Regions from separate parts of the Paenibacillus humicola genome, predicted to be linked through region 3. Evidence: riboswitches for the same ligand, from Rfam matches in the RefSeq annotation. Region 3 holds a riboswitch; each other region holds the start of a gene.

Region 1 (10,513 bases), 4.1 Mb from region 3:
GAAAGCCAGCTTGGCCCGTGCTTCCGATCCGGAGCCCCGGTATTCCGTCTGCGCCTTATCGGCCGTATCCGTCCAAAACCACTGCGGCTTGTCGATGCCGAAAAAATCGGCATACGCCTGCGACGTTTTCTCGATATCGTGAACCAAAATTCCGATTTGCGTAATGACGTGCGAATTGACGAACGGATTAGCCATTTTTGCCTTCACCCTCCGGATTGAAATATCGTTGCATTGCCTAACGGACGCGCGCAGGCCAAGCGAGTGAGGCGCGGTACAGGGCGAATCAGGAGTCAGCTTTTCGGCGGCGAGCAGGAATCGCGGACGATCAGTTCGCAATCGATGACGATTACGCGGCTGCCGTCGTATGTGCCTTCGATCGAGCCGATCAGGCTGGCCGTCAGCCGTTTCATCATCGATTCGAACTTGACGCCGACCGTGGTCAGCGACGGATTAAACCGCGCGCTTAGCCCATGGTTGTCGAAGCCGACGATGGAGATATCGCCCGGCACCTGCAGCCCGCGCTCATTCAGCGCGCGAATGGCGCCGAACGCCACGCTGTCGTTGGCCGCAATGAAGGCGGTCGGCAGCGGCGTCCCGGAATCGGCGAGCCGGCCGATCTCCCGATAGCCTGCCTCCTCGTTGAAATCCGCCTGCACGATCCATTCCGGCCGGACTCGAAGCGAGCATTTCTCCATCGCGTGAAGGAATCCTTCGTATTTGGTCACCCCGGAAAGCCGGCTCATGTCGCCGTTGATGACGCCGATCTCCGTATGGCCGAGCGAGGCTAAATAACGTACGGCAAGCGACATTCCCTTCTCGTTGTCGAACTCGGCGACGATCCGGTTGCTCTCGCCGGCTTCGGACAGGCGCTGGTCGACGATCGCCACCTCAAAGCCTTCGTCCGCCAGCTGCCAGATGAAGGGCTCCCGGCTCGCCGCCCCGATGAACAGACCGCCTTCGACGCGCCGCTGGTAAAACATGTCGGTCACATTTTTGACGCTCTCCTCCGAGCCTGCGCCCCGGATGATGTACGTCAGCACGAAGTAGTTATGGGACGACGCTTCCTCGATGACGCTTGCGATCAGCATATTCGTCAGGATGTCCCCCGCAACGCGGCCGGACTTTTCGATCATGAACAGACCGATCGTGCGCGTTTTCTTCCCGGCCAATACCTGCGCCGACACGTTCGGCACGTAATTGTGCTCGTTAATGACGCGCATGACCTTCTCCCGCGTTTCCGGCGGAACGTTCGGATAGTTGTTGATGACCCGGCTGACGGTGCTGCGCGAGACGCCCGCCAGCTTTGCGATTTGTTCCGCATTCATGTGCTAATCTTTCACCTCGGTATTCGGCCTCTCCTAGTGCGAACGCGTGTTTACACCATCGTAGCAACGCGATTTGCCAATGTCAATCTTGAATATTGCCGGAAGCGGCTCTACAGCGCGAGCCTCCCCTTGACTGCCGAGACGACCGCATCCTTCAGGCGGACGCATGCGGCGACTTGTTCTTCACCGCGCTTGCGGAAATTTGCCGCTGCGGACGCGTCTGCAAGCGACGGCAGATTGATCAGTGCCGTCAGCCAAGCGGACTGGGCGGCCGATTCGGCCAGCAGGGCGGCAATGCCCCAGTCGGATATCGCGTTCCGGTTCACGAGCTGCGCGGCTTCCTCGAGCGCCTCAAGCATTTGACGGCAGAGATCGATCAGCGCCATGGGCGCCTCCGTCGCGGTCAGCGCCGCCGCGGCGATCGCCGCTTTGCGCGTCTGCTTGTCCGCCTCCGTCGACCGGGGCAGCCCGAGCGCCTGCATATATCCGCCGAAGGCCGCGATATCGGCGGCGGACAGCGCTTCGCAGCGGACGATCGCCTGCGACATATCGCGGGCGATCCGCTGCGCCGTCTCCTGTGCGCCTTCATATTTCGGGCCGCTTGTCAGCCTCGCGACCATCGAGCCCATCGATGCGGCGAGCGCAGCCGCCAATGCCGCAACGCTTCCGCCTCCCGGCGTCGGCGAGGACGATGCCGCCTCCTGCAAAAAGGTCCGGACGGTCCAATCGAATTCGCTTGCCGCCTTCGTATCGCTCATTTCGCCAGCCTCCCCGCAAGCTCCTGCAGCTCCAGCGCCCGAAGCACATTTTCGAATAAAATGACGGTTGTCAGCGTGCCGACGCCTCCGGGCACCGGCGAAACCGCGGCAGCCAGCGCGGCCGCTTCCGGCGCGACATCGCCCGTGATCCCGCCGCCGTCCGCCTTCTCATTAATTCCCGCATCGACGAGGACGAGCCCGGGATGGGTCATTTCCGGCGTGATCAGGTTGGGCACGCCGGCGGCGGCAATCGCGATGTCCGCCCGGCGGACATGCGAAGCCAGATCCTTCGTGCGCGAATGGCAGACGGTCACCGTCGCCTGCTCGCGCAGCAGCATCGGGACGAGAGGCCGGCCGACCGTCTCGCCCCGGCCGACGACGACAACATCGGCTCTCTGCAGCGAATAACCGTAACCGTGCAGCAGGCGAATACACGATTGCGGCGTCGCCGGATAGATCCCCGGCTCTCCGGTTAAACACGCCTGCACGTTCGCCGGCGCAATGCCGTCGACGTCCTTCAGCGGGTCGATCGCCTCCGCGAGCCTCCGCGGGTTTACCGTTTTCGGCAGCGGCAGCTCCAGCATGATGCCGTGCACGCCGCCGTCCTCGTTCAAGCGGCGGATTTCCGCAAGCAGCTCCTCCTCCGTCACGCCGCGGTTAAAGGCAAGCAGCTCGAAGCGAATGCCGAGCTTCTCCGCCATTTTCCGCTTGGCCCCCGCATAATAAGCGGAAGCGGGATCGCCTTCGACCAGCAGCGCCCCGACGCCGGGCACGACGCCTTTCTCCCTCCACCTGGCTGCGCCTGCGGCGACTTCGGACTGCGCAGCATCGGCCAATGGCTTTGCTTTCAACATGTCAACCATCGTTTTTCCCTCCCGGACGTGTGCGTAATCAGTCGAGCAAAAAACATTCCTATAGACGAAAAAAAGCACCCGGCGGCAGCGCAAATGCTGCTTGAACCGGATACTTCGCCCAGGCGTTCGGCACGTTCGTCCGCTCGTATGCTCCCCCGTGGTTCGCCACGTTACGCCAGTCACATACGACGTGTATCTGCTCCTAGTATATAGAAGCTCGATTTACGATTCAACCGTTTGACAAAATAATAAATGGACCGGACAATTAAAAATACGCTTGACATTTTTCCTGGATTGAATTATATTCAATTTAAGATAATTAATTTAAAGATGTTTGGAGGTGATCACCATGGCGACTCCGGATGCCGAGGACAACGCGCTGCAGCTGTTCGTCGTATTATCGAGAGCCTATCAGTGGGTCGCGGCGCATGCACAGAAGGATATTAAGAGCTACGGCCTAAACCCCACCGAGTTCGGCGTGCTGGAACTGCTGTACCATAAAGGCGAACAGCCTTTGCAGCAGATCGGCGAGAAAATTTTGATGTCGAGCGGCAACATTACGTATGTCGTCGACAAGCTCGAGAAAAAAGGGTTCGTACGCCGCGTCGCTTGCCCCACGGACCGCCGGGTTATTTTTGCGGAAATAACGGCGCAGGGCAGGCAGTTTCTCGACGATGTGTTCCCGCAGCATACCGATGCCATACGCAAAGCGACGGAAGGATTGACGCCGCAGGAACGAGCCGAAGCGATCGCGCTGCTCAAAAAGCTGGGCCTTGCCGCCCAGGGAAGCTTCTCGTAGCCGGAAACGAAACCGGCCGGCGGCTGCTTCCTTTTTCAGACCAAATATCTTAAATTTAAGAAACTTAAAACTAATTTATTGGAGGTCGTTTATCATGGGTCTTTCCATCGGTTTATTGATCATTCGAGTTATTTTGGGCATTCTGTTTATCGGGCATGGCGCTCAAAAGCTGTTCGGCTGGTTCGGGGGCTACGGATTGAAAGGAACGGGCGGCTGGTTCGATTCGATCAACGTCAAGCCCGGCGTCATGGCTGCATTCGTCGTCGGTTTGTTCGAAATGGCCGGCGGTCTGTTGTTCCTTCTCGGTCTATGGATGCCGGTGGCCGCCGCGCTGATCGTAATCCTCATGCTCGGCGCGATTGTGAAGGTTCACGGCAAAAACGGCTTCTGGGTCACTTCGAACGGCATCGAATACAATCTGGTCCTGATCGCAATTTCGCTCGCCCTTGCGTTTATCGGTGCAGGCGAGTACGCGATCGGCTGATCGATAGGGGGAAAGCACCATGCAAACGTTAATTTACGGTCCTTCGCTGCAAGCAAAAGGCGCATTTGACGGCGGCAAAATCCGCGAACAGAAACCGATCGGCTTCCCGGGCGAAGGCTCGGCCGTGAAGCGCATCGGCCCGCTCTTCTACTGGGCTTGGGCAGAGGCCGACAAAGAGGGCTACATTCCGCTCCATCCGCATCAGGCTTTCGAAATTATGACCTATGTGATCGGGGGCGAGGCACAGCACGGCGACACGCTCGGGACGCGGAGCACGGTCGGCGCGGGCGGCGCCCAGGTCATGCAGACCGGCTCCGGCGTCAGCCACGAAGAACGATTCATCGGTCCGGATATGGAAGGGTTCCAGATCTGGTTCGAGCCGCACATCGAGAAGGCCTTGCAGACGGAGCCGACGTACCGCCAATACGAACACGAAGCGTTCCCGGTCGATGAGCGGGACGGCGCCGTCGTCAAAACCGTGCTGGGCGGGGATTCTCCCATCCGCTTGGCGGTCGACGCCCGGATGTGGGATGTGACGATCGAGTCCGGCCACAGCTGGCGCCACCCCGTCCAGGCCGGCCGTACGCTCGCGGCGCTTGCCGTCCGCGGCGGCGGCAAGTGGACGAACGGCGAAGCCGAGCCGACGCCTTTCAAGCACCGCGACTTTATCGTCGTAAACGCCGGCGAAACCGCCGAAGTCACAGTGAAAGCCGGCGGTTCGGACGCCGTGCGCATGCTGCTGATCGACGTTCCGGCCAAGGTCGATTATCCGCTGTATCCGAAACGATAAACCGGCTTGCACCCCGTAAATGAAAAAGAAGGCTTCAGGCCCAGTCCAAGGGTCTGAAGCCTTCTTTCTATATAACTCCGGGTCTCTCGCTCTCCGTTCCGTCCGCGCAGGCTCACCCCCGGATTACGCCCATTTTGCGCTTGCCTGCAACGCATCCGCAAGCAGGTGCTCCATGCCTTCTCCCGGCGCAGCCGAATATCCGCAGGAAAATTTTCGCCAAAAAGCCATTATTATAATGGCAGCTCCAGCTTTTGTCCATTAGAATTAAAGGCTGTTTTTTAATCTTTTTCTAATAATCGCTATGAAAGCCTTGTCAAAAGCAGGATGGGGCGCTCATCGGTAAATCATGGAAAACATAGCCCATGTTATACTATTTTTGCAAGCGCTGATACGTTTTTCATAACTTGCATGCAAGTATAACAACATGGGAGGAAAACGATGAACACCAAGAAGTGGACAACACGCGCAATTGTATTTTCGCTGAGCTTTATGATGCTGATAGTAGGTGCGGCGGTCGGACAAGCCCCCAAAGCGCACGCGACAACCGCATCGAAAGCCAGCAGTATTATTTCCTTAGGCAAACGATATTTGGGGACACCTTATAGATTCGGCGCATCCGTCGGCCAAACGAGGACGTTCGACTGCTCTTCGTTTACCAAATATATATACGGCAAAAAAGGCATTTATCTGCCCCGCACATCCAAAGCGCAGTCCAAGGCCGGCCGTTATGTGTCGCGCAGCAATTTGAAGCCTGGGGATCTCGTCTTTTTCTACAAGCCGATTCACCATGTCGCGGTCTATATCGGCAACGGTAAAATTATGCACACGTACGGCAAGCCGGGCGTGACGATTTCGAGCATCAGATCCGGCTGGTGGAGCAAACACTATACGACGGCGCGCCGCGTCGGCTAAACGAAACATCTCGTACAAGACGAGCTTATTAAGGCAAACCTTCCGGACGAACCGGGAGGTTTGCCTTTGTTTAAGCGCGAAATCGCTTGGCCGCATCATGGAGAAGCTGCGGCAGAACCTGATGACGAGCGTTCCCGAATGCTTAATGCGCCGCAGCCGGACGCTCGGCCGCTTTGTCCGATTCGCCCGCGTTGCGTTTGGCCGCTTCGCGGTTTTCCATCATTTCCTCGACCGACTTCGTCTTCAGCCGCGCTGCGCCGCGGTACCCTTCGCGCGTCGGCAGCAGATTGCCGGACGCAAGCCGCTTGTCCGCTTCCTCGATCGCCGGGCCGTACTGCGGCAGCCACTTCGCTTCGGCGACGAGCATCTCGTCGACCATCTGCCAAATTTCTTTCGGGTTGCAGACCGCGCCAACCAGCGGATCCATCATAAACGCCTGGCGCAGCAGCTTGTCGTCCCCGGTAACGGCCGCTTCCACCGCCAATCGCTGGACGGAAATGCTGGCGCTGCAGACCGCCGCGCAGCCGAGCGGCAAATCGCCGACATGCGGCATGCTGATACCGTTGCGGTCGACGTAGCCGGGCGCTTCGATGATCGCATCGTCCGGCAGGTTCGAGATGACGCCGCGATTGACGACGTTGAAGTGGCCGCGGTAGACGCGCCCCGTCTCGAGGCCTTCTACAATGTAAGAGCCGTGCTCCTCGCCGCGATTTTCGGGCGTGTATTTCACCGGATCTTCCTTCATCCAGTTCGGAAAATCGGTCTCGAACCAGTTGCGGCCTTCGGTGCAGACACGCAGATACCCGCCCGTTTCGCCGTTGATCCACGTGCCCAGATCGATCCAGTCCATGATTTCATCGGGACGCTTGCGGTACCACGGCACGTATTCGCTAAGATGCCCGTTCGATTCGGTCGAATAGTAGCCGAAGCGGCGGAGCATGTCGATGCGGACCTTCTCCGTTTTGCTGAACTCGGGATGACGCTCAAAGGCTTCCAGCAGCTTGCCGGTCAAGTCTTCGCCGTTATGCTTCAGCTGAATGTACCAGGTCTGATGGTTGATGCCCGCGCAAATGATATCGACGTCCTTCTTCTCGAGGCCGAACGCCTTGGCGATTTGACGATGTCCGCCCTGCACCCCGTGACAAAGGCCGATCGTGCGTACGCCGCCGTATTTGTTGCACGCCCAGGTCAGCATCGCCATCGGGTTCGCATAATTGAGCAGCAGCGCATCCGGCTCCGCGACCTCCCGGATATCCTTGCAAATGTTCAGCATCTCGGGGATGCCGCGCTGGCCGTACATGATTCCGCCCGCACACAGCGTATCGCCGACGCATTGGTCGACGCCGTATTTGAGCGGAATGTCGACATCGTGCTGGAACGCCTCCAGCCCGCCGATGCGGACGACGCAGAAGACGTACCGCGCCCGCTTCAGCGCTTCCCTGCGGTCAAGCGTCGCCTGAATCTTGATATCGAGCCCGTTCGCGTCGATATCGCGCTGGCACAGCTGCGTCACCATGTCCAGGTTGTGCGCATTAATGTCCGTAAAAGCAACCTCGATCCCCCGGAACTCCGGAACCGCAAGCAGATCGCGAAGCAGGCCGCGCGTAAAGCCGATGCTGCCCGCCCCGATAAACGTTACCTTGAACGACATGAAAAACCCTCCTTCTCGATTCATCCCGCGGACATCGGACCGCTTGATACCCCCATTGTAGCAGGGGCGGACGGAAGGCGTTTTCATTTTTGCAACCGTTCTTTCCCCGGATTGTCGGGAATCGAAACTTGTTTATCGAAGCCCTGGAACGTTTCAATCGATTTCCGGTAGGCGGCGGGCGTCATGCCGGTCGACTTTTTGAACAGCTCGCTGAAATATTGCCGGCTGCTCACGCCGACGTAATCGGCGATCTCCGCGATCGGAATTTCCGTGCGGGCAAGCAGCATTTTCGCCTTCTCCATCCGGAGATGGATCAAATAATCCGTCATCGTAACCTGCTGACTCCGTTTGAAAATGCGCTGCAGGTATACCGGATGCAGATTGACCGCGGCTGCGACGTCCCTCGCCTGAATGTCGCAGTCATAGTGCTGGTGCAAATATTCGATCGCCGCGCGCACATACTGCTCGGTTTGCCGGGCCGTTCCGCTGCGCTCCTTCTCGGCGGCGAGTCGGGCCACCCGCACAAGCAGCTGGGAAATGAGCAGGTTGATCAGCCCGTCGTCCCGCCGGGCGCCATCCAGCTCCATAACCAGGCTTTTGAGCGTCTGATGCGTTTCCGTCGGATCGTGCAGCAGCATATACGGCTTGCGGCAGGCAAGCAGCTCGTTTACGGACGGGCTGGCCGCGGCCAGCTGCTTCACCGACGGATAAATGCCTTCGCATTCGCTGAAAGTGAATTCGACGTTCAGCATCCGGCACGGGCTGTCCTTGCCGACCAGAAGCCGGTGCGGCACGCCCGCATCAAGCAGGATGGCGTCGCCCTTGCGCATCGCGAACGGTTTGTCTCTCGTCTCCACGGTGCACGTGCCGGAAATGACGTACATGATTTCCACCTCGCAATGGGCATGAAACGCCATTTGGTAGTCGACCCACTGCCGGTAATAATAGGCGTTAATGCTCGGGCGGTAATCGCCCGTCACCCATGTTGAATCGAACAAGCTGTGAACCTGCATCGATCCCCTCACCCCGTATCTACGTTCTTGCGCCCGCACCATGAAATGGGCGGCATAACCGCAATGGTTTGTTTGATAAATCAGACTGCATCTACGCCGAAAAGGTTGCAGCCAATGTGGAGTCCAGTTTTTGGGCAGCCGGTTTCGGCTGTTGTCCCGGCTATTGGCGGCGGAACATGTTTCTTCAGAATCTATAGGCGAAAGGAAGGCGACAAAGAGAACCGCTTCATAAGCGTAATCGCAAAACCCTGCCGCTGCGGGCTTGGCTTTGCCGCCTAGACGTGCATCAAGCGGTCCGCCTCGTCCCATGGAACCGTGTACCCCTGCCCTTTCGCGCAAAAAATCGACGCGGACGTAGACGAAGGGTCGGCATCCTTATTGTAGCCCCGCCGGCGGATGACCTCTTCCGCATTATGGCAGCGGTCGTAGCCGGCGAACGCCAGCGCAATCGCTCCCCTGCCCTGCGTGAAGGCGGCCAGTTCGCGGCCGTAGTTCAGCATCGTCGCCACCGGCGCCGTGCCGGTAATGACGGCTTTGCCGCCCGCCGTATCCGGCGGGTCGAACCTTCCGTGCGCCTGCTGCAAATCCGACAGCACCTTGCCCATCTGGTCGATCCCGACCTTGATGCGAAAGGTGTAATACGGCTCCAGCAGCACGCTCTCCGTCTTTTCCAGCCCCTGCCGCAAGGCCCGGAAGGCCGCCTCCCGGAAATCGCCGCCGCTCGTATGCTTATTGTGCGCGCGTCCCTTCAAGAGCGTGACGACGAGATCGGTAACCGGCGAGCCGGTCAGCAGTCCGCGGTGCTCCTTTTCGAAAAGATGCTGGCGAACCAGATGCTGGTAATTCGTTGTCAATTGGTCGGGATGGCACTCGTTATGAAACACGATGCCGCTGCCGCGCTCGCCCGGCTCCAGCCGCAGATGCACCTCGGCATAATGGCCGAGCGGCTCGAAATGCGCGCTGCCGACGGCCGGCGCCGTTATCGTTTCCTTGTACAAAATATCCGGACTGCCGAATTCGACCTCCAGGCCGAACCTCTCCTTGACGACCCGCTGCAGCACCTCGAGCTGAATCGCGCCCATGACGCGGATGTGAATATCCTGCAGCTGCTCGTCCCACTCCGTTCGAAGCGACGGGTCTTCCGCATCCAGCATGCGAAAATAGCGCAGCACGTCCTTCGCGCCGAGCTTCGGATCGAACGAAACCTTCGATATCATCGTCGGTACGATTTCATAGCCGGCCTTGTCCGTCAGCGCCCCGATCCCGTCGCCTGCCGACGCCGAGATGAGCCCCGTCACAGCGAACAGCTGGCCCGCCGCAGCGGCGTCGGCCTGCTGAAACCGGCTGCCGCTGTAGAAGCGAATCTGCGTCACTTTTTCCTCCGCCCGGTCGTCACCGCTGCCGCACAGGACCTCTTCGCGCACCCGAAGCGTGCCGCCGAGCGCTTTCACGAACGTGATCCGGGTGCCGTTCTCGTCGTAACGCACCTTATACACCCGTCCGGCGAAAGGCGCCTGTTCGTCGTATTCGGTCACCGTCAGCGCGTCCAGCAGCGCCATAAATTCGGTCACGCCGATATCCTGCAGGGCGGAGCCGCTCATGCATGGGAACAGCCGTCGCTCCCGGACCATGCGCCGGATGGCGGCAAACCAGTCGGCTGCCGCGAAATTCTCTTCCATATACAGCGAAAGCAGCTGCTCGTCCCGCTCGGCCAGGAAGGCGGCCGTCTCCTCGTCGATCGGACCGCTGAAGAAGCGGGCGAAGTCGCAGGCTTCCGCGCTCAGCTCGCTCCGGATTTCGGCAAGCGTCCGCTCCGCATCCGCCCCGGTACGGTCGGTTTTATTGATGAACAGAAAGGCCGGCACCCGGTGCCGCTCGAGCAGGCGCCAGACCGTTTCCGTATGGCCCTGCACGCCTTCGACGGCGC
Region 2 (10,513 bases), 4.9 Mb from region 3:
GATCCGCAAGGGGACGAAGGCGCCGCAGGCGGCCGGCGTCATCCATACGGATTTCGAGCGCGGCTTTATTCGTGCGGAGGTCGTGTCCTACGACGATCTTGTCGCAGCCGGCTCGATGAATGCCGCGAGGGAGAAGGGCCAGCTTCGCCTCGAGGGCAAGGATTATGTCGTCCGGGACGGCGACGTCATGCATTTTCGCTTCAACGTATAGTGCGGCGCGCGGCGGCGGGAGCGGGAACGGCCGGTCGCCCGCAGCGCATAATTTTGCAGGTAATGTGGACCCGGGACGGCCGGGTCCTTTTCGTGCGGCTGGGGAACCTTGCGGCAGACATGGGAGCGAAGCCTGAACTGACGTTATTTCGGCAGGGGGAGCCGTCTATTTTCCCTGGGCGTTTGCGGCGCTTTCCCCAGAAATCGCACGTATATGAATGCTTGCGCAATATGTTATACTTATAGGACGGATAGGTTTATTATGAAGAACCGAAAATTAGAGGTGAGAACCGATGTTGGACCGATTACAGGCACTCGCCGACCGGTACGAGAAATTAAGCGAACTGCTTTGCGATCCGGATGTGGCGGCCGATCCGAAGCGCCTGCGCGACTACTCCAAGGAGCAGTCCGATTTGCAGGACGCTTATGCAGCCTTTACGGAATATAAACAGGTTTCGGCTCAGCTGGACGACGCCAAAGCGATGCAGGGCGAGAAGCTCGACGACGAGCTGCGCGAAATGGTGAAGCTGGAGATCGAAGAGCTGACGGAGCGCAAGGAAGCTCTGGAAGAGCGGATCCGCCTGCTGCTGCTGCCGAAGGACCCGAACGACGACAAGAATGTGATCGTCGAAATCCGCGGCGCGGCCGGGGGCGACGAGGCGGCGCTGTTCGCTTCCGACCTGTACCGCATGTATACGAAATATGCGGATGCTCAGGGCTGGCGCGTCGAGCTGATGGATGCCAACGAAAGCGACCTTGGCGGCTTCAAAGAGGTAACGTTCATGGTATCCGGCAAAGGCGCCTACAGCAAGCTGAAATTCGAAAGCGGCGCGCACCGCGTGCAGCGTGTCCCGGTAACGGAGTCGGGCGGACGGATTCATACGTCGACGTCGACGGTGGCCGTCATGCCGGAGGTCGAGGAGCTCGAGGTGGAAATTCTCGACAAGGATATCCGTGTCGATACGTTCTGCTCGAGCGGCGCGGGAGGACAGTCCGTCAACACGACGAAGTCGGCCGTGCGCGTCACGCACATTCCGACGGGCATTATGGCGACGTGTCAGGACGGCAAGTCGCAGAACGACAATAAGGCGAAGGCGCTGCAGGTGCTGCGCGCCCGCATTTACGACATCAAGCGGCAGGAAGAGGAAGCCAAATACGCCGGCGAGCGCAAAAGCAAGGTCGGCACCGGCGATCGCAGCGAGCGGATCCGCACGTACAATTTTCCGCAGAGCCGCGTGACCGATCACCGGGTCGGTCTGACGCTGCATAAGCTGGATTCCGTCCTGAACGGCGATATGGAAGAGATCATTAACACGCTTACGCTGACGGCCCAGGCCGAGCTGCTCGAGCGGGAAAATCAGCTTCAGGTCTGATCCGGACGAACGAGTGGCTGCCGGCGGGGCCGCGGAATCCCGGGGCTGCGGTGGTTGCCGGTGAAGGCAGACCGCCTGATGAGGATACAAGCCTGACGGATGTTATTCAAGAGAGAGGGGCGCTTGCAGCATGAAGCGCGTAACAAGTGAAGGCGACCGCGGCGGGGCTATATTCAGCCAGCGCCTGCCGGCGGCGATTGGGGAAGCCTGTCAGCAGGCTTCTTTGTTTTTGGAGGCGCACGGGATCGGCGAGCCGCGAAATCACGCGGAGCTGCTGCTCATGCATACGCTCGGGCTCGGCCGGGCGGAGCTGCTGCGCGATTCGCGCGACCCGTTTCCCGCCGCGGCTCAGGCGGATTGGGAGCGGGCGGTCGCCCGCAAAGCGGCGGGCGAGCCGTCGCAGTACATTATCGGCGAGCAGTGGTTTTACGGCCGGCCGTTCACGGTTACGCCGGCCGTGCTGATCCCGCGCCCGGAGACGGAGCTGCTCGTAGAAGCCGTCCTGGAGGAGGCCGACCGGCTTTGGCCGGAGGCCGCGAGCGCCGCGGACGGCGAACGGGCGCATCGCGGCCGCGCCGCGGGCTTGCCGGCCGGCCGCGATGCAAGTGCAGCGCCCGCGGCCCGGGCGGAGCCCGGCCCGGGTTTCCCGGGTACGGTGCCGACCGTGGTCGACGTCGGCACCGGGAGCGGCGCCATCGGCGTGACGCTTGCCGTGCAGCGTCCGCGATGGCGCGTTTGCGCGTCCGATCTGTCGCCGGACGCGCTGGCGGTCGCCCGCACGAACGCGGCGCGCCATGGCGCGGAGGCGCGCATGGCGTTCGTGCAGGGCGACCTGCTCGCGCCGTTCGAGCGGCGGCGCGAGGCAGAGCCGGACGCTCCCGGCCCGGGCGGCGGCCCGGCCGGGATGCGGATCGACGTGCTCGTATCGAACCCGCCGTATATACCGGCGGAGGAGATCGAGGGCCTGCAGCCCGAGGTGCGCGACTACGAGCCGCGCCTCGCGCTTGACGGCGGCGCGGACGGGCTCGCGCCTTACCGGCGCATACTCGCGCAGCTGCCGCAGCTGGCGGCGATGCCGCGCATCGTCGCCTTTGAGGTCGGCCTCGGCCAAGCGGAGGCGGTTGCCGCCATGCTTCGCGGCCTCGGTGCATGGCGCGGGGTTCGCATCATCCCCGACTATGCGGGCATTGACCGCCACGTCATCGCGGTCCAATAACGGCAGCCAGCCGCACCCATACGCCGCATCGCGCGCCGGCCGCCGCGTCATCGCGGTTCAATGACGTCGGTCAGCCACATCCATAACGCCGCATTGCGCGCCGGCGGCGCATTCCCGTCTAACCCTTTTCCTGCTGCCCCTGAGCCAATAGCAATGCCTGCACGTTACCCGCGATAATGCCCGGCACCCGGTCCCGGTTCTCCTCCGTGAGCGTAAACAGGGTGACGCCCGGAGCGCTTCTCACCCACGCGAAGTCGGCCTGCTCATCGGCATAAACGGTTCCGACGACAATGCCCGGCTCCAGCAGCATCCGGCGGAGTGTATCGCGAAAACGCTCCGATCCTGCTGGATGAAGCCGATCTCGTCAACCACGACGACGGGAGCGGCCGCGATCGCGCGTTCGAGCGCATCAAGACCGACCGCCTCGATCCGTACGGACCCCGTACCGTCCGATCCGCAGCGGACTTTTTTCTTCGATGTGTGCGATAACGGCCTCCCGGCCGTCCAAGGCGACGCATTTGAACCCGGTCCTTTCCCCGTCCGCGCGCATTTCCTCCGTATAAAATCCGCCGCACAAGCCAGCTCCGACGAGATCCGCGATCCGTTTTACCGCGGTCGATTTTCCCATTCGAGGCTTACTCGTAAGCAGAAAAACATTCGCCATTCGCGTTTCCCTCCGTCATTCCAAATGCCAGTCCTTCTCCGCCCCGTCCCGGCACAGCGGCAGCGCCGCCGGCTCTCTTAAATCTTTCTACCTTCCCTCTCAACTTTCATCGATCCGCTAGGTTTAAGGGCGGCGGGATGCGGTCATACTTGAAGTATGATCGTTCCGGAACGCAAGCCGAGCGCACCGACGGGTGCCGAAAAGGAGCTTGTCGTGATGATCCGCACTTATTCCCGTTTTCCGTACCGCCGCTATTACGGTTATCTGCTTTTTGCTCTCGTCCTCCTTATTATGAGCTGGGAAAATCAGCATGTCGACGCCGCCGTCGCAAACGGCGACATTCCGAAGGATTCGATCCGGCTTCGCATTCTCGCCAATTCCGACAGCGCGGCGGACCAAGCGGTCAAGCGCCACGTCAGGGACGCCGTCGTCGCCGAAATCGACCGCTGGGTCGAGGGGCCGCAAACGATCGATCAGGCGCGCGCAACGATCCGCTCGCATATGAAGGATATCGACCGCGTCGTCGCGGACGAGCTGCAGCGGCGCGGCTTCCATTACGGATTCGACGCCGAGCTCGCCGTCGTCCCGTTCCCGACGAAGCTGTACGGCAGCAAGGTGTATCCGGCCGGCAACTATGAAGCGCTTCGCATCTCGCTCGGCAGCGGAAAGGGCCAAAACTGGTGGTGCGTGCTGTTCCCGCCGCTCTGCTTCGTGGACGCGGTCAGCGGAGAAGCGACGGCTCCCGCAGCGGCAGCGGCGAACGTCGCCAAGACGAACGCTCCGGTCAAGGCCGGCGGGGATCAAGCCGGGACGTCGAAGGTCTCGCAGCATAACGGTCACAACGATTCGAACAAAGACGATGCGGCAAATCCGCACCTTCAGCAGGCGGACGGCCAGAAGGCGCCGCAGGTGAAATTTTTTCTGTGGGAGCTCATCCTCTCGGTCATCGACTTCATTAAAAGCTTGTTCAAATAAAGGGCGCACTGCCCTTATCCATAGATCCGGGCATCCTCTGACCCCAGAGGGTGCCCGAATTGCTTTTTGACGCTGCAAAATGAACGGCCGCTGCCGTACCGCTTTTTGAAAATGGGCCTGCTTCGGCGTTTCGTTAGAAGCGCCGCCGATTTCGGGTATGGTATAATGAAAGGCAATATCGCTTACTACTAGAGGTTAGGGACTGAATCAGACGATGAATTCGACCACGAAACGATGGCGGTTGACCGGTGCACCGCAGGACGAGGCGGTTTTCGCGGAAACGGGGAGGCTGCTTCGCGAAGGCGGGCTTGTTGCGTTTCCGACGGAGACGGTTTACGGACTCGGGGCGAACGCCCGCGACAGCAGGGCGGTGGAGCGCATTTTCGCGGCCAAGGGACGGCCATCGGACAACCCGCTGATCGTGCACATTGCAGACCGTTCGCAGCTTGAGACGCTGGTCGCGCCGTATGGCGAGACGGCTGCACGCCTGATGGACCGGTTTTGGCCGGGGCCGCTGACGCTCGTCCTGCCCGCGCTTCCGGGGGCGGTCTCGCCGCGGGTGACGGCGGGGCTCGATACGGTCGCGGTGCGTATGCCCGCTCACCCGGCGGCGCTGGCGCTGATCGCCGCCGCCGGCTGTCCGGTGGCGGCGCCGAGCGCGAACCGGTCGGGCCGGCCGAGCCCGACCGAGGCGGCGCACGTGCTCGCCGACCTGGACGGCTGCATCGACGCCGTCCTGGACGGCGGCACGCCCGGCGTCGGGCTGGAATCAACCGTCGTCGAAATCGACGGTGATGCGGTGCGCATTTTACGGCCGGGCGGCGTCACGGCGGAGGCGCTGCGTGAGGTTGCCGCGCGCGTCGAGTATGACGCGGCCGCGGCGCCGGGCGCTGCGCCCGCACCGGGCGGTCCGGCCGTGCCGGCTGCGGAACCCGCCGGCACGCCGCAAGGCGCCGCCGCGCTCGCGGCGCAGCCGGCTCCAGCGCCCGGTCCCGGGCTCGCCGCAGCCGCCGGAGCTGCATCCCCGGCGCCGCGCTCGCCGGGGATGAAATACGCCCATTACGCCCCGAGAGGCGTCATGGTGCTCGTCCAGGGGCCCGCCGCCGACGTTGCGGCTTACGTCCGCTCGCAGGCCGACGCCGCCCGGGCTCGCGGCGAGCGGACGGGCGTGCTCGCGTTCGCCGAGCATGCCGCCTTGTTCGACGCCGATCACGTCGTCGTCGCCGGTGCGCTCGCACAGCTTGAAACGGCGGCGCATGGGCTGTACGCCGCCCTGCGGTCGTTCGACGAGCTGGGGGTCGAACGCATTTGGGCGGAGACGTGCCCGCAGGAAGGAATCGGGCACGCGCTGATGAACCGGCTGGCCAAGGCGGCTGCGGGCCGGATGGTCATCGTTTAGATGCGCGCCGATGCATGGCCGCAGGCTCGGAAGGCGCCTCCATACAGCGGATCCGCGTAACCGCGGCGGCCGGCGGCGGCCCGCTCTCCGCGATCGGCATCGGTAAGCTTCCGCCGGCCAAAACGTCCCGTCTGCCAGACGCCAAACCGGCCGGGCCGGCACCGCCCGTCCGGCATCCTCGTCATGTTTGTCCTCCCGTCCGCATATGCTTGGATGAGAAAGCGGACAGGGGGTATGGCAATGGCCTGGACGGGAGTGCTGACCGGACAGCTTCTGACGCTGCTGATCATGGCGCTGGCGCTTGGCATGGATGCCTTTTCGCTCGGCATCGGCATCGGGATGAGAGGCATCCGCCTCCGCGACGTTTTAAAGCTGAGCACGATGATCGGGCTGTTTCATATCATCATGCCGCTCGCCGGAATCGTTGCGGGTCAATATGTCAGCACCCTGCTCGGCGGCGTAGCGACGACCGTCGCCGGCGGTCTGCTGCTGCTGCTCGGCGGACATATGGTCTACAGCTCCCTGCGCGGAGACGCGGTCCTGTCGATTAACCACCGGACGGCATGGGGCATGCTGCTGTTCGCGCTGAGCGTCAGCATCGATTCGTTCTCCGTCGGCATTTCACTCGGCGTATTCGCAGCTAACGTGCTGCTTACGGTACTGCTTTTCGGCTTGTTTGGCGGCGCCATGTCGATTCTCGGCCTGCTGCTCGGCCGGCGCGTCAGCTCCTCCCTCGGCGAATACGGGGAAGCGTGCGGCGGCGTCATTTTGCTCACCTTCGGCCTTTTATTTTTGTTTTAACCCGCAGCACGATGACGATCAAAGAAGGAGTTGCAATCGGCTTGAAACGGATATTGTTCGTCTGCACCGGCAATACGTGCCGCTCGCCGATGGCGGAAACGATTCTTCGCGAGCTGGCGCGCAGACGGAACCGGGAGCTCGAGGTCCGTTCCGCCGGCGTATCGACGGTAGACGGGCTGCCGGTTTCGGTCAATGCCCAAAAGGTGCTGAGACGGCGCATCGGCGTCATGGCTGCGGGCACCTCAACGGCGCTCGACGGCGGTTCGGTCGGCTGGGCCGATCTCATTTTAACGATGACGACAGACCATAAACGGCATTTGCTTCAGCGTTTTCCGCAGGCGGTGGACAAGACGTATACGCTCAAGGAATTCGTCGACCGCGACGAAGCGGTGCTGGAGGATATCGCCGAGCTGGAGACGCTGTACACCGAATACCAGATGAAGCAGGCGCTCGGCCAGCAGCTGACTCCGGAGGAAAGAAGCCGTCTGCTGGAGCTGGAGAGGCGCATTCCCGGCTTCGATATCGCCGATCCGTTCGGCGGGCCGATCTCTTCTTATGAGCAAAGCGCCGCGGAAATCGAAGCCGCTCTGCAGAAGCTGCTCGACCGGCTGGACAACTTGTAAGGCGGGCGAAGACAATCGGCGAAAACGGATTGATTTTGCACGTTCGATCCGGTATGATAAAAACAAATCCAAACGGTTTCCGATGTGACTGGCGACGAAAGTGGGATCAACCACGGTGGAGCATCGGAGCATACGGCCGGTCGCCTGGGCAAAGAGCTGTTGCGCTATATGCGCGGCATGCTCTTTTTTCGTCTTTCCCGCGGAATCAGGTATACTAAAGGTATTGCATTTCGACAAATTCCGCCTCGGAGCGGTCAATCGGAGGTTGTACGTATGAAAATCGCCATCGGTGCCGACCATGCCGGTTACCGGCTCAAAGACGAAATCGTCCCGTTCATCCAATCGCTCGGGCATGAAGTGACCGACGTCGGCTGCCATTGCGACCAATCGGTCGATTACCCGGACTACGCGCTCCCGGCTTGCGAGCTGGTCGTCTCCGGGAAGGCGGACCGCGGCATTCTCATTTGCGGCACCGGCATCGGCATGTCGATCGCCGCGAACAAAGTGGCGGGCATCCGCTGCGCCCTGGTGCACGACCTGTTCTCGGCCAAAGCGACGCGGGAGCATAACGACACGAACGTGCTGGCGATGGGCGAGCGAGTGATCGGCCCCGGCGTGGCGCAGGAAATCGTCCGGCTGTGGCTGGAAACGCCGTTCTCGAACGGCGAACGCCACCGCGGCCGGATCGACAAGGTGGCGCGCATCGAAGCGGGCAGCGCCATTCATCCTTAAGGCGGAGGCGCAGCGAATGAGCCCGGAATGGACAAAGGTTGCGGCGGAAGTGGAGACGATCGTTCGCGAGCTTGCGGCGGCGGGCGGTTTGCGCAAAGGCCAGCTGCTCGTCGTCGGCGCGAGCACGAGCGAGGTGCTCGGCAAGCGAATCGGCACCTCGGGCACGCTGGAGGCGGCGCAGGCGATTTATGCCGGCGTCGATACGGCGCGGCGGGCGATCGGGTTTTGGCCCGCGTTTCAATGCTGCGAGCATTTGAACCGGGCGCTCGTGGTCGAGCGCGAGGCGGCCGAGCGGTACGGGCTCGAGGAAGTGGCGGCCGTCCCGGTTCCGAAAGCCGGCGGCTCGATGGCCGCTTACGCGTACCGGCAATTGGCGAATGCCTGCCTGGTCGAAACGGTGCAGGCGCATGCCGGCATCGATATCGGCGACACGCTGATCGGCATGCACCTTCGGCGCGTGGCGGTGCCGGTCCGGCCGTCGATCCGCGAAATCGGCGCGGCGCACGTCACGATGGCGTATACGCGGCCGAAGCTGATCGGCGGAGCGAGGGCGGTCTATACGCCGGAGCAAGCCGAAGCGGCTGACGGAACGTGCGAGTAGTATTTCAGAGAAGCAATCGCAAAAACAGCATATGCTTCCGAAGTGAGTTTTTGCTCGCACGGATGCAGTTCAAAGAAGCTATCACAAAAACTCTAAGCATATGCTTCCGAAGTGAGTTTTTGCTCGCACGGATGCAGTTCAGAGAAGCTATCACAAAAACTCTAAGCATATGCTTCCGAAGTGAGTTTTGCTCGCACGGATGCAGTTCAAAGAAGCAATCATAAAAAACTCTAAGCATATGCTTCCGAAGTGAGTTTTTGCTCGCACGGATGCAGTTCAAAGAAGCTATCACAAAAACTCTTAGGAGGTCCCATCATGGAAAACCTGCGTAAACAAGATCCCGAACTGGTGAAAGCGCTCGGTCTCGAGCTGCAGCGCCAGCGCGACAACATCGAGCTGATCGCTTCCGAGAACATCGTCTCCGAAGCGGTGCTGGAAGCGATGGGCACCGTGCTCACGAACAAATACGCCGAAGGCTATCCGGGCAAACGGTATTACGGCGGCTGCGAGCACGTCGATATCGTCGAGGATATCGCCCGCGACCGTGCGAAAGAGCTGTTCGGCGCCGATCATGCCAACGTTCAGCCGCATTCCGGCGCGCAGGCGAATATGGCGGTTTATCTCGCGGCGCTGAAGCCGGGCGATACGGTGCTCGGCATGAACCTCGCGCACGGCGGCCACCTGACGCATGGCAGCCCGGTCAACGCCTCGGGCCTGCTGTATAATTTCGTCGCTTACGGCGTAAACGAAAACACCTTTACGATCGACTATGAAGAAGTCCGCAAAACGGCATTTAAGCATCGTCCGCGCCTGATCGTCGCCGGCGCATCCGCTTATCCGCGCACGATCGATTTCGAGAAGCTCGGCAAAATCGCGACTGACGTCGGAGCCTTGTTTATGGTCGACATGGCCCATATTGCCGGACTCGTCGCTGCGGGCCTGCATCCGAATCCGGTGCCGCATGCGCATTTCGTCACGACCACGACGCACAAAACGCTGCGCGGACCGCGCGGCGGCATGATTCTCTGCACGAAGCCGTGGGCGCAGGCGATCGATAAAGCGGTTTTCCCGGGCACCCAGGGCGGCCCGCTGATGCACATTATCGCGGCAAAAGCCGTTTCCTTCGGCGAGGCGCTTCAGCCGTCGTTCAAAACCTATGCGCAGAACGTCATCGACAACGCCAAAGCGCTGTCGGAAGCATTGGTCGTACACGGCTTGAACCTCGTGTCCGGCGGTACGGACAACCACCTGATGCTGATTGATCTGCGGAACCTGAACATTACCGGCAAGGATGCCGAGCATGTGCTCGATTCCGTCCAAATTACGGTCAACAAAAACGCCATCCCGTTTGATCCGACGAGCCCGTTTATTACGAGCGGCATTCGTATCGGCACGCCGGCGGCGACTTCGCGCGGCATGGGCGTCGACGCGATGAAGACGATCGCCGAGGTGATCGCGATGACGCTGAAAAATCCGAAGGACGAAGCCGTCCTCGCCAAAGCGCGCGGCATGGTCCGGGATTTGACGGCGCAGTATCCGCTCTATCCGCAGCTGAACTACTGATCACAGACGCCCTTCGCGGCTGCTTATCGCTTTCCGCAAGGCCGCTCCTACCGTCCTCCACGGACGCGGAGCGGCCTTCTTTTTGTACCGCAAAAGCGGGCCTTCGTTCGGAGTGCACAAACCGGTGCCGGATGCTATAATAAACAGGATTGTTCGGAAAAAACCGCTCAATTCGAGTGCCGACGATGCTTCCACGGGAGGGCGAACGACCTTTGGGCAAACTGACGATTTGCGACCATCCGCTTATTCAGCACAAGCTGACGCATATCCGCGACAAGCAGACGAATACGAAAAATTTCCGCGAGCTCGTCGACGAAGTGGCGACGATGATGGCTTATGAAATCACGCGAAATTTG
Region 3 (10,513 bases):
TTACGCCGTACCGCAGGATATCGGGCCGATGGTGCTCTGGTACGACAAGCATGCGCTCGACAGCGCCGGAATCGCGATTCCGAAAACGTGGGACGAATACGCCGCCGCCGCCAAGCAATATCATCAGAAGACCGGCAAATATTTCACCTATTTCCCATTGAATGAAGGCGGCTGGATCATGGGGCTGCTCTGGCAGGCCGGCGTCGAGCCGTTTTCAGGCGGAGGGAACAGCTGGAAAATCGATCTGAACACGCCGAAAGCGAAACAGGTGCTGGAGTATTGGGGCGGCCTCATTCAATCGGGAGCGGTCAAGGCGGACCAATCCTTCAGCCCCGAATGGGGCAATGAAATCGGGAAAGGCGAATACGCCACGATCGTGGACGGGGCATGGGTCGCCGACAATTTCCTGCTGCCTTACGTGCCCAAGGGGTCGAGCGAGGCGTGGCGGGTGGCCGTTCCGCCGCAGTGGAATGCGAGCGGCGCGGCGACAAACGGAAACAACGGCGGCTCCTCGAATGCGGTGACGACGCAGAGCAAGCATCCGGATGCCGCCGCCTTGTTCGCCGGCTGGTACACCTCGTCCGAAGCGGGCCTTACGCTCGAGCTGAATCCGACGGTGCCGGGCCACGGACCGGGAGCCATGGCCGCCAAAAACGTCGAGCAGTCCTACAATATTAAGGACGACTTCCTCGGCGGGCAGGCGCCGGCTCCCGTCTACAAGCAGGCCGCAAGCAGCGTCGATACTTCGTACCAGTGGAGCCCCTGGACGACGTACGTCTACAACCAGATGACCGTCGAGTTCACCAAAGCCGCCGGAGGCCAGGAAAGCTGGGATCAGGCGCTCGACAACGTGCAAAAGAACGTCGTCGCCTTCGCGAAATCCGAAGGGTACGATATCTCGCAATAAGCCGGCGGGCCGTATAGCGCTCCCTGCAGACAGTGCCCGCTTGTTGCATAAAACGAGGGCAGTCCCCCGAAACCGAACGCGGTTTTCGGAGACTGCCCCGTTTGGGCGTACCGCGCGCAGCTCCGGGCAAGCGATACATGCGGGCGGCCGGTCGGCCGCTTTTCGAACGGTTATAGCGATGCCAGGTATTCGTCCAGCTGATCGAAGGTGCCGGCGAAGCCCTGCTGCATGGATTCGAACATCGATTGGAACATGCGCTGCTCCTCGGCGGTCGCGTTAATCGGGCCGCCGCGCAGCGTGATGACCGTTGCGCCGTCTTGCTCGGCGAATGTCGCCGTATTCAGAACCTCCAGCGGCCATGCGTCGCTGAACGGCGCCCGTACCGTTTTGCCCTCCGGATCGGAAAAGGAGTTGACGTAGACCAGCTTCTCCGGCGCGGCGATCTCGCGGTACACGAATTTGGCCCACATCTCCTGCCCATCCGCAGACTTCATGCTGAAATGAAAGATGCCTCCCGGACGCAAATCGAATTGGGCCACCTCGAGCGAAAAGCCTTTCGGCCCCCACCACCGTTTCAGATGCTCCTCCTCGGTCCAAAGCTTGAAGACAAGCTCGCGCGGCGCCTTGACGGTCCGGGTGATGACCAGCTCGGCCGGGGTGCTGGATGCTGCCTGATTTTCCGGCATCGAAACCCTCCTTATCGGATATGGAAGTTCATGTCCCGATCATACCTTGAACGGAATATTCTCGTCAAGGAATAATTAGAATGTCCGCTGCGCTCGTTGAACCTCCCATTCGTAAAATGCCGCCGGGTACACGTCCAGGACGAGCCGCTCTCCTACTTTAACGAAGCCGTTCCGCTCATATAAGGTGCACAATTTCGGACGGTCGGATGCACAGTCCAGCCGCAGAAAGTGTCTGCCCTGCAATGCGGCCCGCATTTTCGCCCAGCTCAGCATTTCGTGCGAAAAGCCCTTCCCGGCGAAACAGCCCGATTTCATCGGGGCCAATGCTTTGGATTTGAAGCCGGAACGCTTGATGCTGACCGCCGGTCATTCACGATCGCCTCCCGCTTGCCATGCGAAGCATTCGAACGTGCGCGTCCAGCGCTGAACGCCGCCCGGCTGTACGGCGACGGCCACAAATATCTCCGGCGACACGACGTGCGGCTCTCCCCAAAGCGCCAAGCGGACCGGCCTTTCGCTCCCGCGTTCCCGGATGCCGGCACGCACGGCCGTATGGCGCAGCTCCCAATAGAACGGAGCCTCGCCCGCAAACGGCAGGAAACGCGCGTAAAATCGCGGCTTGCCCGGCTTCCAGCCGATCCGGCCGCCTTCGATGGCCAGGCTCGCCTGCTGTTCGGGATTCGCGCCCGGCTCAGGCCGGACGGTTTCCGGATAAAGCAGCTCGTACTCCGGGCCGATCGGCATCCCGTCAATCGCGAGAAAATTGTGGACGTACTCGTTCGTGGCAATCGGCCTGCCGCCCGTATTGTGCAGAGCATACGAAATCGTCAGCGCCGCGCCGTGCACCCGGATTTCCTTCTCCAGCCGGAAGGCATACCCGTTTATCGGCAGCGGGTCCTGTACGAACCGGACGAAATCGCCGCCATGTTCGGTCCGGACAGGGAAGGGCTCCGTTTCGTAAGGCCGGAAAAAATTATAGGCTTCCTCCCCTGTCCGGGTGAGCAGCCCGATACCCGGCTTCGGAAACTTGCCGCCGATTTCCGCCTCCTCGTAGCCGAGCGGCGCGTCGATGCCGAACTCGTTGCACAGCCCGAGCCCGCCCGAGCCTTTACCCGGGACCTGACTCTCGACTCCGCCGAACGTGTGCCCGCCCTGCAGCAGCGTCACCTGACGGATAAACCCCGTCCAATCGAACCGCGAACCCCTATACGTGCCGGGCTCCAATATTTCCGCCTTCAAATCGCCGCTGCGCAGCACAATCGTCATGACAGTTCCTCCATCTCATTTAAACTAATGATGAAAAAGCCGGATGCCCGAGCAAGCCATCACCATGCCGTATTCGTCGGCCGCCTCCGCGACTTCGTCATCGCGGGCCGAGCTTCCGGTTTGTACGACGTACCGTACGCCGCTGCGAGCGGCCCGGTCGAGGTTGTCGCGAAAAGGCAGAAACGCGTCGGAAGCGTAAGCGACATCGGTTAACCCCGTTAACCATTGCGCCTTCTCTTCCTTCGTCAGCCGCTCCGGCACTTCGTCGAAATAAAGCCTCCAACGCTTCTCCTCAGCCGGCGCGGCGTCTTCGTTCAGCCACCCGTCGAGCGCATTGTTCATGTCCGCCCGGGACAAGCCGCTGCGGAAAGGCAGCCGAAGAGCGGCGGGATGCTGCCGCAGCATCCAATGGTCCGCTTTTTCCGCCGCCAGCCGCGTGCAGTGAATCCGGGACTGCTGCCCCGCGCCGATGCCGATCGTTTGCCCGCCGCAGGCCAAGCAGACGGAGTTGGACTGCGTATACTTCAAGGCGATCAAGGCGACCAGCAGATCCCGCTTCGCTTCCGGGGGGATGAGCCGCCGTTTCGTGACGACGTTGGCGAGCACGTCCTCCGTCAGTTCCGCGTCGTTGCGCTCCTGCTCCAGCGTCATGCCGAATACGGTCCGGGTTTCGACCGGGGCCGGGACAAAATCCGGATCGATTTCGAGAATGAGATAGGCACCGTTCTTTTTCCGTTTCAGCAGCTCGAGCGCATCACGGTCGTAGCCCGGCGCGACAATGAGATCGGATACTTCCTTCTGCAGCAGGCGGGCGGAAGACGCATCGACCCGGCAGCTGAACGCCGCGCAGTCTCCGAACGACGACATCCGGTCCGCTCCTCTCGCTCTTGCATAGGCGACCGCAAGCGGAGACAGCTCCATGCCGTCCGCGAAATACGACCGGGCCAGCGATTCCCCGAGCGGCGTATGGACAGCCGCCCCCGCCGGACTGACATGCTTGAACGAAGCCGCCGCCGGCAGGCCGGTGCTTCGCTTCAGCTCCCGGACCAGCTGGAACGCATTGAACGCATCCAGCAGATTGATGTAGCTCGCTTCGCCGTTTAGGACGCGCACGGGCAGCCGCCCGCCCGCATATGCGCTCGCCCTGCGCTGATGAGGATTCATCCCGTACCGCAATTCGATTCGTTCCATCCCATCCACCTTCCCTTTTCGGAAAATGAAAAAAGTATTCAGATGAACATCCGAATACTTTTGCCCAGGCGTACGGCCGTTTCGCGGTATGCTCCCCCATGGTTCGTCCCATGTCACGCCAGTCACACACCGTATGTTGTTCTCGAGTCGATTTTACCCTAAAGCTCCATGATCCGGCAATATTAACCTCGCCGTCCGGACGTGCGCGCAATCGCGGGAGCGCTTTTTTCGAAATCAAGAAGGAGCCACGGCAGGCTCCTTCTCTTTTGAACATCCCCTGAAGCACCGTTAATCCTTGACAGCCCCCGCCGCGATATCCGCGATGAACTGCCGGCTGACGAACAGGAACAGCACGATCAGCGGCAGAACGGCGAGAAACGTGCCGGCCATGACCATCGAATAGTCGGTGTTGTAAATGCCGTTCAGCTGGGACAGCGCCACCTGCAGCGTATATTTCGACGCGTCGTTCAAAATAATTAACGGCCATAAATAATCGTTCCACGCGTTAATAAACGTGAACGCCCCGAGAAACGCGAGCGCCGGCCGCAGCACCGGCAGCGACACGTTCCAGTACAGGCGAAAAAAGCCGCAGCCGTCCATGCGCCCCGCGCTCAGCAGCTCATCCGGCACGGCGCCCGTCGCGTATTGGCGGATCCAGAAAATGCCGAACGCGTTCGCCATTCCCGGAATGATGAGCGCCTTGAAGCTGCCGACCCATCCGAAGGTCGCCATAATCACGAAGGAAGGCACGAGCGACAGCTGGCCCGGCACCATCATCGTCGCAAGCAGGATGATGAACAGCGGCTTTTTCCACGGAAACTCGTACTTGGCGAACGCAAAGCCCGCGAGGGAGTCGAAAAACAGCACCAGCACCGTGGATACGACCGCTACGAAGAGCGTATTGAAGAATGCGTGGAAGAAATCGATGCTTTGAAAGACGCGATGGACATTATCGGCAAAATGCGTCCCGAACCACATTTTCGGCGGAAACTTGTACAGGTCGCTCGTCGTGCGGGTCGACATAACGGCCAGCCAGTAAAAGGGGAATACGGACAGCAGCACGCCGAGGACGAGCACCAAATGCAGCCCCATTGTTTTTACGCCATTACTTTTCATCCCGTTCACCTCCCTAAAATCAGGCTCTTTCCTTCGTGATCGTCCAGTTTAGCGCCGAGAACAGGACGATGATGACGAACATGCCCCATCCGACGGCGGAAGCGTAACCGAAATAGTTGTTCACGAATGCTTCCCGGTACAGGTACAGTACGATCGTCATGCCGTTGTTGCCGACGCCGCCGTCGTTGCCGACGAGCACCTGCGGCTCCGTGAACAGCTGCATGCCCCCGATCGTGGACGTGATAACCGTAAACAGGATAACCGGCCGAAGGAGCGGGATCGTGATCCGGAAGAAAGACTGCGCCGTGCTGGCGCCGTCGATCTTCGCCGCTTCGTACAGCTGGCTCGGAATGCTCTGCAGCCCGGCCAAATAAATGATCGCGTTGTATCCCGTCCAGCGCCAGACGACCATCGACGCGATGGCGGTCTGGATGCCGAAGGGAAAGTTCAGCCACTGCACCGAATTGAGACCGACTGCGGTCAGCATGTAGTTCAGCAGCCCGTATTTGTTGGCGAATACCGTGCTGAAAATAATGGCGACCGCAACGATCGAAGTCACGTTCGGCAGAAAATAGGCAATGCGGTAGGCGCTCCTGAACCGGACAAAAGCCGAATTGAGCAGGAACGCGATTACCAGCGCAAGGAACAGCATCGGAATCGTGGAATAGATCCAGATGACGAACGTATTGCCGACCGACTGCCAGAACAGCGGGTCCGTCACCATATACTGAAAGTTGTTCAGGCCGTTATAGGACATCGTGCCGATGCCGTCCCACTTCTGCAGCGACAGATAGAGCGAGAACAGAATCGGGAACAGGCCGAAGACGGCGAATAAAATGTAGAACGGCGAAATGGCCGCATAAACCGCCCGGTTCTTCCAGGCTTCTCTCCACCGGCTGTGCTCCGGGCGCAGCGCGGCCCGGTTTGACGGATTCGAAACAATCGGCGTTTGCTGCATAGGCATATCGCTCCTTCTAAGCATTTTCGAAGAAAATGCAGCTTCGTTAGCATAAGCCAAGCGTTTTCGTAAGAAAACGCAGCTTCGTTAGCATCGGCTAAGCATTTTCGAAGAAAACGCAGCTTCGTTAGCATCGGCTAAGCGTTTTCGAAGAAAACGCAGCTTCGTTAGCATCGGCTAAGCGTTTTCGCAAGTAAAACGCAGCTTCGTCAGCTATCTTTTCAGCTCTCGCTGGATTTGGTTCATGGCGTCGCTCCAGGCCTTGTCCGGCGCCTTGTGCTGCTTGGCGACCTTGACCAGCTCCTGCTTGTAAATGCCGTCGATCAGCGTGAACTTCTCGCCGAAATAGGCGACCTGGACGTTTTTGGCCGATGCGGCGAAAATCCCCCCCGTACGCTGTCCGCCGAAGAACGGTTCCGCGGTGTTCATCTTCGGATCGCTGTAGACGCTCGGCGTCGAAGGGAACAGGTTCAGGTCCTGATAGCCCGTCAGCTGGTTCTGCGGATTCTGCAGCCATTTGATGACCTCGAACGCCTCCTTCGGATGCTTGCTCGTCTTCATGATGGCCAGGAACGAGCCGCCGTTGTTGCCGTCCCCTCCGGGAGCCCTGGCAACCTTCCACTTGCCGGCCGTATCGGGCGCGGCATCCATCAGCACCTGCTTCATCCAGACGGCGCCGACGAACGACGCAATATCCCCGTTATCCATCGCCGCGTTCCACTCCGGCGTAAAGCGGTCGATATTGGCGAGCATCCCTTGCTGATAAGCCTTGACGGCCGTCGCCCAGGCTTTGTTCACCTGCTCGGAGGAGCCGCCGATGAAGGTGCCGTCCGGTTTGAAATACAGGTCTTTCCCCTGGGCCAGCACCTGGCCGAACAGGTCGCTGATATTGTCGGTCAGGCTCACCTTGCCGCCGAACGCCTGCTTCACCTTCTGCCCGGCCGCAAAATATTGATCCCACGAGCTCATCATTTTGGTCACTTCGTCGGGATCGGTCGGGAGTCCGGCCTGCTTGAACAGATCCTCGCGGTAAAAGAGCGCCGTCGGTCCGGTATCCATCGGCAGCCCGATCATCGTGCCGTCGGGGGTTACGCCCTGCTGCCATTTCCAGTCAAGGTAATCCTTCTCGATATCCTTTGCGCCCAAATCGTAGAGGTTGTAGAACCGGCTCTTATCCGGGAACAGCGCCGATACCCAGTCGTTCAAGCCGATGATATCCGGCCCGCCCGACCGTGCGGCGAGCGTCGTCATCAGCTTCGCTTTAAAGTCGCCGCCGATTTTCTGCGCGTCCAAATGGATGCCGGGAAACTGCTTGTCGACCTGCTTCAGCAAGTTGTCGTCAATCGAGCGGTTCCAGTACCAAAGTGTAAGCGTTATCTTTTTACCGCCGTCTGAAGCAGGGGTGCTGCCGAGCCCGCAGCTGCTGAGCAGCACGAGCACCAGAGGCACGATGAGGAGCAGCGGGATGATCCGTCGAGGCTGCATAGGCTATCCCTCCTATTTTCATCGCTTTGCTGATTTGACTATTCGGAATACCGTCAAAAAAGTTGTTGCCGACTTCTGCAGACGAGTCATGAAACTGGCTTGCATGGGGAACCAAAATACGAGGCTGATACTGATTTAACGCAGCTATACGAGTTTTTAAACAACTGCTTGAGGCGGCTTATCCCGCCTGCCGATCCGCTTTAGGCCATACCCGGGTGCGATTTCCTCTTCTTTTCTGCCGGCATCCAGCGGAATTCTTGAATGTCTTCTACGTTCTCCCTCCTCGAGCATCCGCTTGAACGATTGCTATGGCATTTGGATAAATCATCCTCACTATTTATTATATTTGTTTTTGGAAGCGCTTAAATATCGATATTGTGTCATTTGGATGTAATAAAATGCGAAGCTTCGCAAGAAAGGATCATGCCCATGGAGCGACGATTTCGGCGTGGCTTTCATTAGCATGAAGACGATTCCAAAATTAAGAATGCAGTTCTGATATTCATAAGACGATGCCGCAGGAAGCGGCTAGAATGAGGTGTAAGCGTTTAACTCCACTTTCGCTCATCTTGAAAGGAGACCGGCAATGGCAACGGTTAATTTGGGTGTGATTATGAACGGCGTAACCGGCCGCATGGGAACGAACCAGCATTTAATCCGCTCCATTATGGCGATCCGCAGCCAGGGGGGCGTTGCGCTGCCTAACGGCGATGTGATTATGCCGGATCCGCTTTTAGTAGGACGGCAGGAAAGCAAGCTGAGGGCTTTGGCGGAATCGAACGGACTGGAGCGCTGGAGCACGGATCTGGATGCCTGCCTGGCCGATCCGTATTACCAGATCTATTTCGATTCGCAGACGACCGATCGCCGCGTGGAAGGCGTCCGTAAAGCAATCGCCGCAGGAAAACATATTTATTGCGAAAAGCCGACCGCCGGAAATTTGGCCGAATCGCTGGAGCTGGCCAGACTGGCCCGAGAACGGGGCGTCAAAAACGGCGTTGTGCAGGACAAATTGTTTTTGCCCGGCCTCATCAAGCTGATAAGACTGATCGATTCCGGTTATTTCGGCCGCATTTTATCCGTGCGCATGGAATTCGGCTACTGGGTGTTCGAAGGCGACATGATTCCCTGCCAGCGTCCTTCCTGGAACTATCGCAAGGAAGACGGCGGCGGGATTATCGTCGACATGTTCGCTCACTGGCGCTATGTGCTGGACAACCTGTTCGGCAAAGTGCGCTCCGTATCCTGTCTGGGAGCGACCCATATTCCCGAGCGGTACGACGAGCGGAACGAGAAGTACTCGTGTACGGCGGAGGATGCGGCATACGCGACCTTTGAAATCGAAGGCGGCATCGTCGCGCAGGCGAACTCCTCGTGGGCCGTACGCGTGAACCGCGACGAGCTGGTGAACATTCAGGTGGACGGGACGAACGGCAGTGCGGCAGCGGGGCTGCGAAACTGCAAAACCCAGCATAAAGTGAATACACCGAAGCCGGTCTGGAATCCCGATATTCCAAGTCCGTACAATTTCCTCGACCAGTGGGAGCCCGTTCCGGATAATCAGGTTTTCGACAACGGTTTTAAAATGCAGTGGGAATTGTTCCTGAAGCACGTGGCCTGCGGCACTCCGTTCCCCTGGGATTTGCTGGAGGGCGCAAAAGGGACGCAGCTGGCGGAGCTGGGTCTGCAGTCGTGGAAGGAACGCCGCTGGATTGATATCCCGGATTTGACCCTGTAAAGGAGGCGACGACTTGGCCCGAACGATCAAGCTGCCGCGTGCCGGAGGCTCGCTGTACGAGTACGAGCCCGGCCGCTCGTCTTCGTTTGATGTACCGAATGGCCCTTTGAAAAGCCGGATCGCTTTCTCGGCCGCGCATGTGGTGTGCGATCCTTTCGCGGATGCGGATCCGCTCGCGCAGTCGCAAATCGATTTTAACGCCACGATGGAATACCGCCGCTACCTGTGGTCGCTCGGACTTTCCGTAGCGGAAGCGATGGACACCGCCCAGCGCGGCATGGGCCTGGATTGGGAGCGGTCCAAGGAATTGATCAAGCATTCGATAGCGGAGGCGCGTTCGGCAGGCGGTCATTTGGCGTCCGGCGCGGGTACGGATCATTTGGCTCCCGGCGCCGGGGTGACGCCCGAAGCGGTGGAAGCCGCTTATGAAGAGCAGTGCGCCTTCATCGAAGGCGCGGGCGGACGCATCATTCTGATGGCAAGCCGGGCGCTGGCCGCCTGTGCCAAAAGCGCCGAGGATTACGAGCGCGTTTACGGCAGCATTTTGCGTCAGGTGTCGCAGCCGGTTATTTTGCACTGGCTTGGCGATATGTTCGACCCGCAGCTGGCCGGCTATTGGGGCCAGCAAAACCCCGATGCCGCGATGGAGGTGGCCTTGCGCATCATCCGCGCGAATGCGGATAAAGTGGACGGCATTAAAATTTCCCTGCTCGATGCGGACAAGGAGATCAAAATGCGCCGTCTGCTGCCTGAGGGCGTGAACATGTATACCGGGGACGACTTTAACTACCCGGAATTGATCCGCGGCGACGAACAAGGCTTCAGCCATGCGCTGCTCGGCATTTTCGACGCGATCGCGCCGGCGGCGGCCGCGGCGCTGCATGCCCTGGATGCGGGGGATATGGAGCGCTACCATGCCATTTTGGATCAAACGCTGCCATTGTCGCGCCATATTTTCCAAAAGCCGACGTTCGCTTACAAAACCGGCATCGTCTTTATGGCCTACCTGAACGGCCATCAGCCGCACTTCCGGATGATCGGCGGAGCCGAAGGCGCCCGGTCGGTTGTTCATCTCGCCGATCTGTTTGTTTTGGCGGATAAGGCCGGCCTGCTGATCAACCCGGACCTCGCCGTCGAGCGGATGCGCCGCGTTCTCGCTCTATCCG

The links. A riboswitch is a leader RNA that binds a small molecule or an ion and turns the genes downstream of it on or off. The one in region 3 is predicted to bind ZMP and ZTP.
Region 1: linked by a shared signal. The riboswitch ahead of PD282_RS21485 (bifunctional 5,10-methylenetetrahydrofolate dehydrogenase/5,10-methenyltetrahydrofolate cyclohydrolase) and the one ahead of PD282_RS02800 (phosphoribosylaminoimidazolecarboxamide formyltransferase) in region 3 are both predicted to bind ZMP and ZTP.
Region 2: linked by a shared signal. The riboswitch ahead of rpiB (ribose 5-phosphate isomerase B) and the one ahead of PD282_RS02800 (phosphoribosylaminoimidazolecarboxamide formyltransferase) in region 3 are both predicted to bind ZMP and ZTP.

What each region holds. Positions count from the first base shown of each region.
Region 1 covers NZ_JAQGPL010000001.1:4,672,800-4,683,312, forward strand. Annotated here, with positions in the region: gene PD282_RS21470 (VOC family protein) at 1-195, opposite strand, end outside; gene PD282_RS21475 (LacI family DNA-binding transcriptional regulator) at 291-1,325, opposite strand; gene PD282_RS21480 (cyclodeaminase/cyclohydrolase family protein) at 1,436-2,083, opposite strand; gene PD282_RS21485 (bifunctional 5,10-methylenetetrahydrofolate dehydrogenase/5,10-methenyltetrahydrofolate cyclohydrolase) at 2,080-2,946, opposite strand; ZMP/ZTP riboswitch at 3,047-3,130, opposite strand; gene PD282_RS21490 (MarR family winged helix-turn-helix transcriptional regulator) at 3,287-3,736, shown strand; gene PD282_RS21495 (DoxX family protein) at 3,831-4,220, shown strand; gene PD282_RS21500 (pirin family protein) at 4,240-5,010, shown strand; gene PD282_RS21505 (C40 family peptidase) at 5,449-5,922, shown strand; gene melA (alpha-glucosidase/alpha-galactosidase) at 6,065-7,573, opposite strand; gene PD282_RS21515 (AraC family transcriptional regulator) at 7,657-8,586, opposite strand; gene PD282_RS21520 (GTP-binding protein) at 8,862-10,513, opposite strand, start outside.
Region 2 covers NZ_JAQGPL010000001.1:5,506,356-5,516,868, reverse strand. Annotated here, with positions in the region: gene ychF (redox-regulated ATPase YchF) at 1-211, shown strand, start outside; gene prfA (peptide chain release factor 1) at 504-1,583, shown strand; gene PD282_RS25275 (N5-glutamine methyltransferase family protein) at 1,714-2,799, shown strand; gene PD282_RS25270 (P-loop NTPase family protein) at 2,918-3,109, opposite strand; gene PD282_RS27500 (nucleoside-triphosphatase) at 3,209-3,463, opposite strand; gene spoIIR (stage II sporulation protein R) at 3,680-4,438, shown strand; gene PD282_RS25260 (L-threonylcarbamoyladenylate synthase) at 4,653-5,837, shown strand; gene PD282_RS25255 (hypothetical protein) at 5,834-6,022, opposite strand; gene PD282_RS25250 (manganese efflux pump MntP) at 6,078-6,638, shown strand; gene PD282_RS25245 (arsenate reductase/protein-tyrosine-phosphatase family protein) at 6,680-7,261, shown strand; ZMP/ZTP riboswitch at 7,336-7,418, shown strand; gene rpiB (ribose 5-phosphate isomerase B) at 7,535-7,993, shown strand; gene PD282_RS25235 (TIGR01440 family protein) at 8,010-8,594, shown strand; gene PD282_RS25230 (serine hydroxymethyltransferase) at 8,910-10,157, shown strand; gene upp (uracil phosphoribosyltransferase) at 10,370-10,513, shown strand, end outside.
Region 3 covers NZ_JAQGPL010000001.1:584,991-595,503, reverse strand. Annotated here, with positions in the region: gene PD282_RS02820 (ABC transporter substrate-binding protein) at 1-907, shown strand, start outside; gene PD282_RS02815 (SRPBCC domain-containing protein) at 1,078-1,593, opposite strand; gene PD282_RS02810 (hypothetical protein) at 1,769-1,963, opposite strand; gene PD282_RS02805 (hypothetical protein) at 1,960-2,859, opposite strand; gene PD282_RS02800 (phosphoribosylaminoimidazolecarboxamide formyltransferase) at 2,884-4,050, opposite strand; ZMP/ZTP riboswitch at 4,106-4,186, opposite strand; gene PD282_RS02795 (carbohydrate ABC transporter permease) at 4,339-5,166, opposite strand; gene PD282_RS02790 (carbohydrate ABC transporter permease) at 5,186-6,124, opposite strand; gene PD282_RS02785 (ABC transporter substrate-binding protein) at 6,338-7,609, opposite strand; gene PD282_RS02780 (Gfo/Idh/MocA family protein) at 8,196-9,347, shown strand; gene PD282_RS02775 (dihydrodipicolinate synthase family protein) at 9,361-10,513, shown strand, end outside.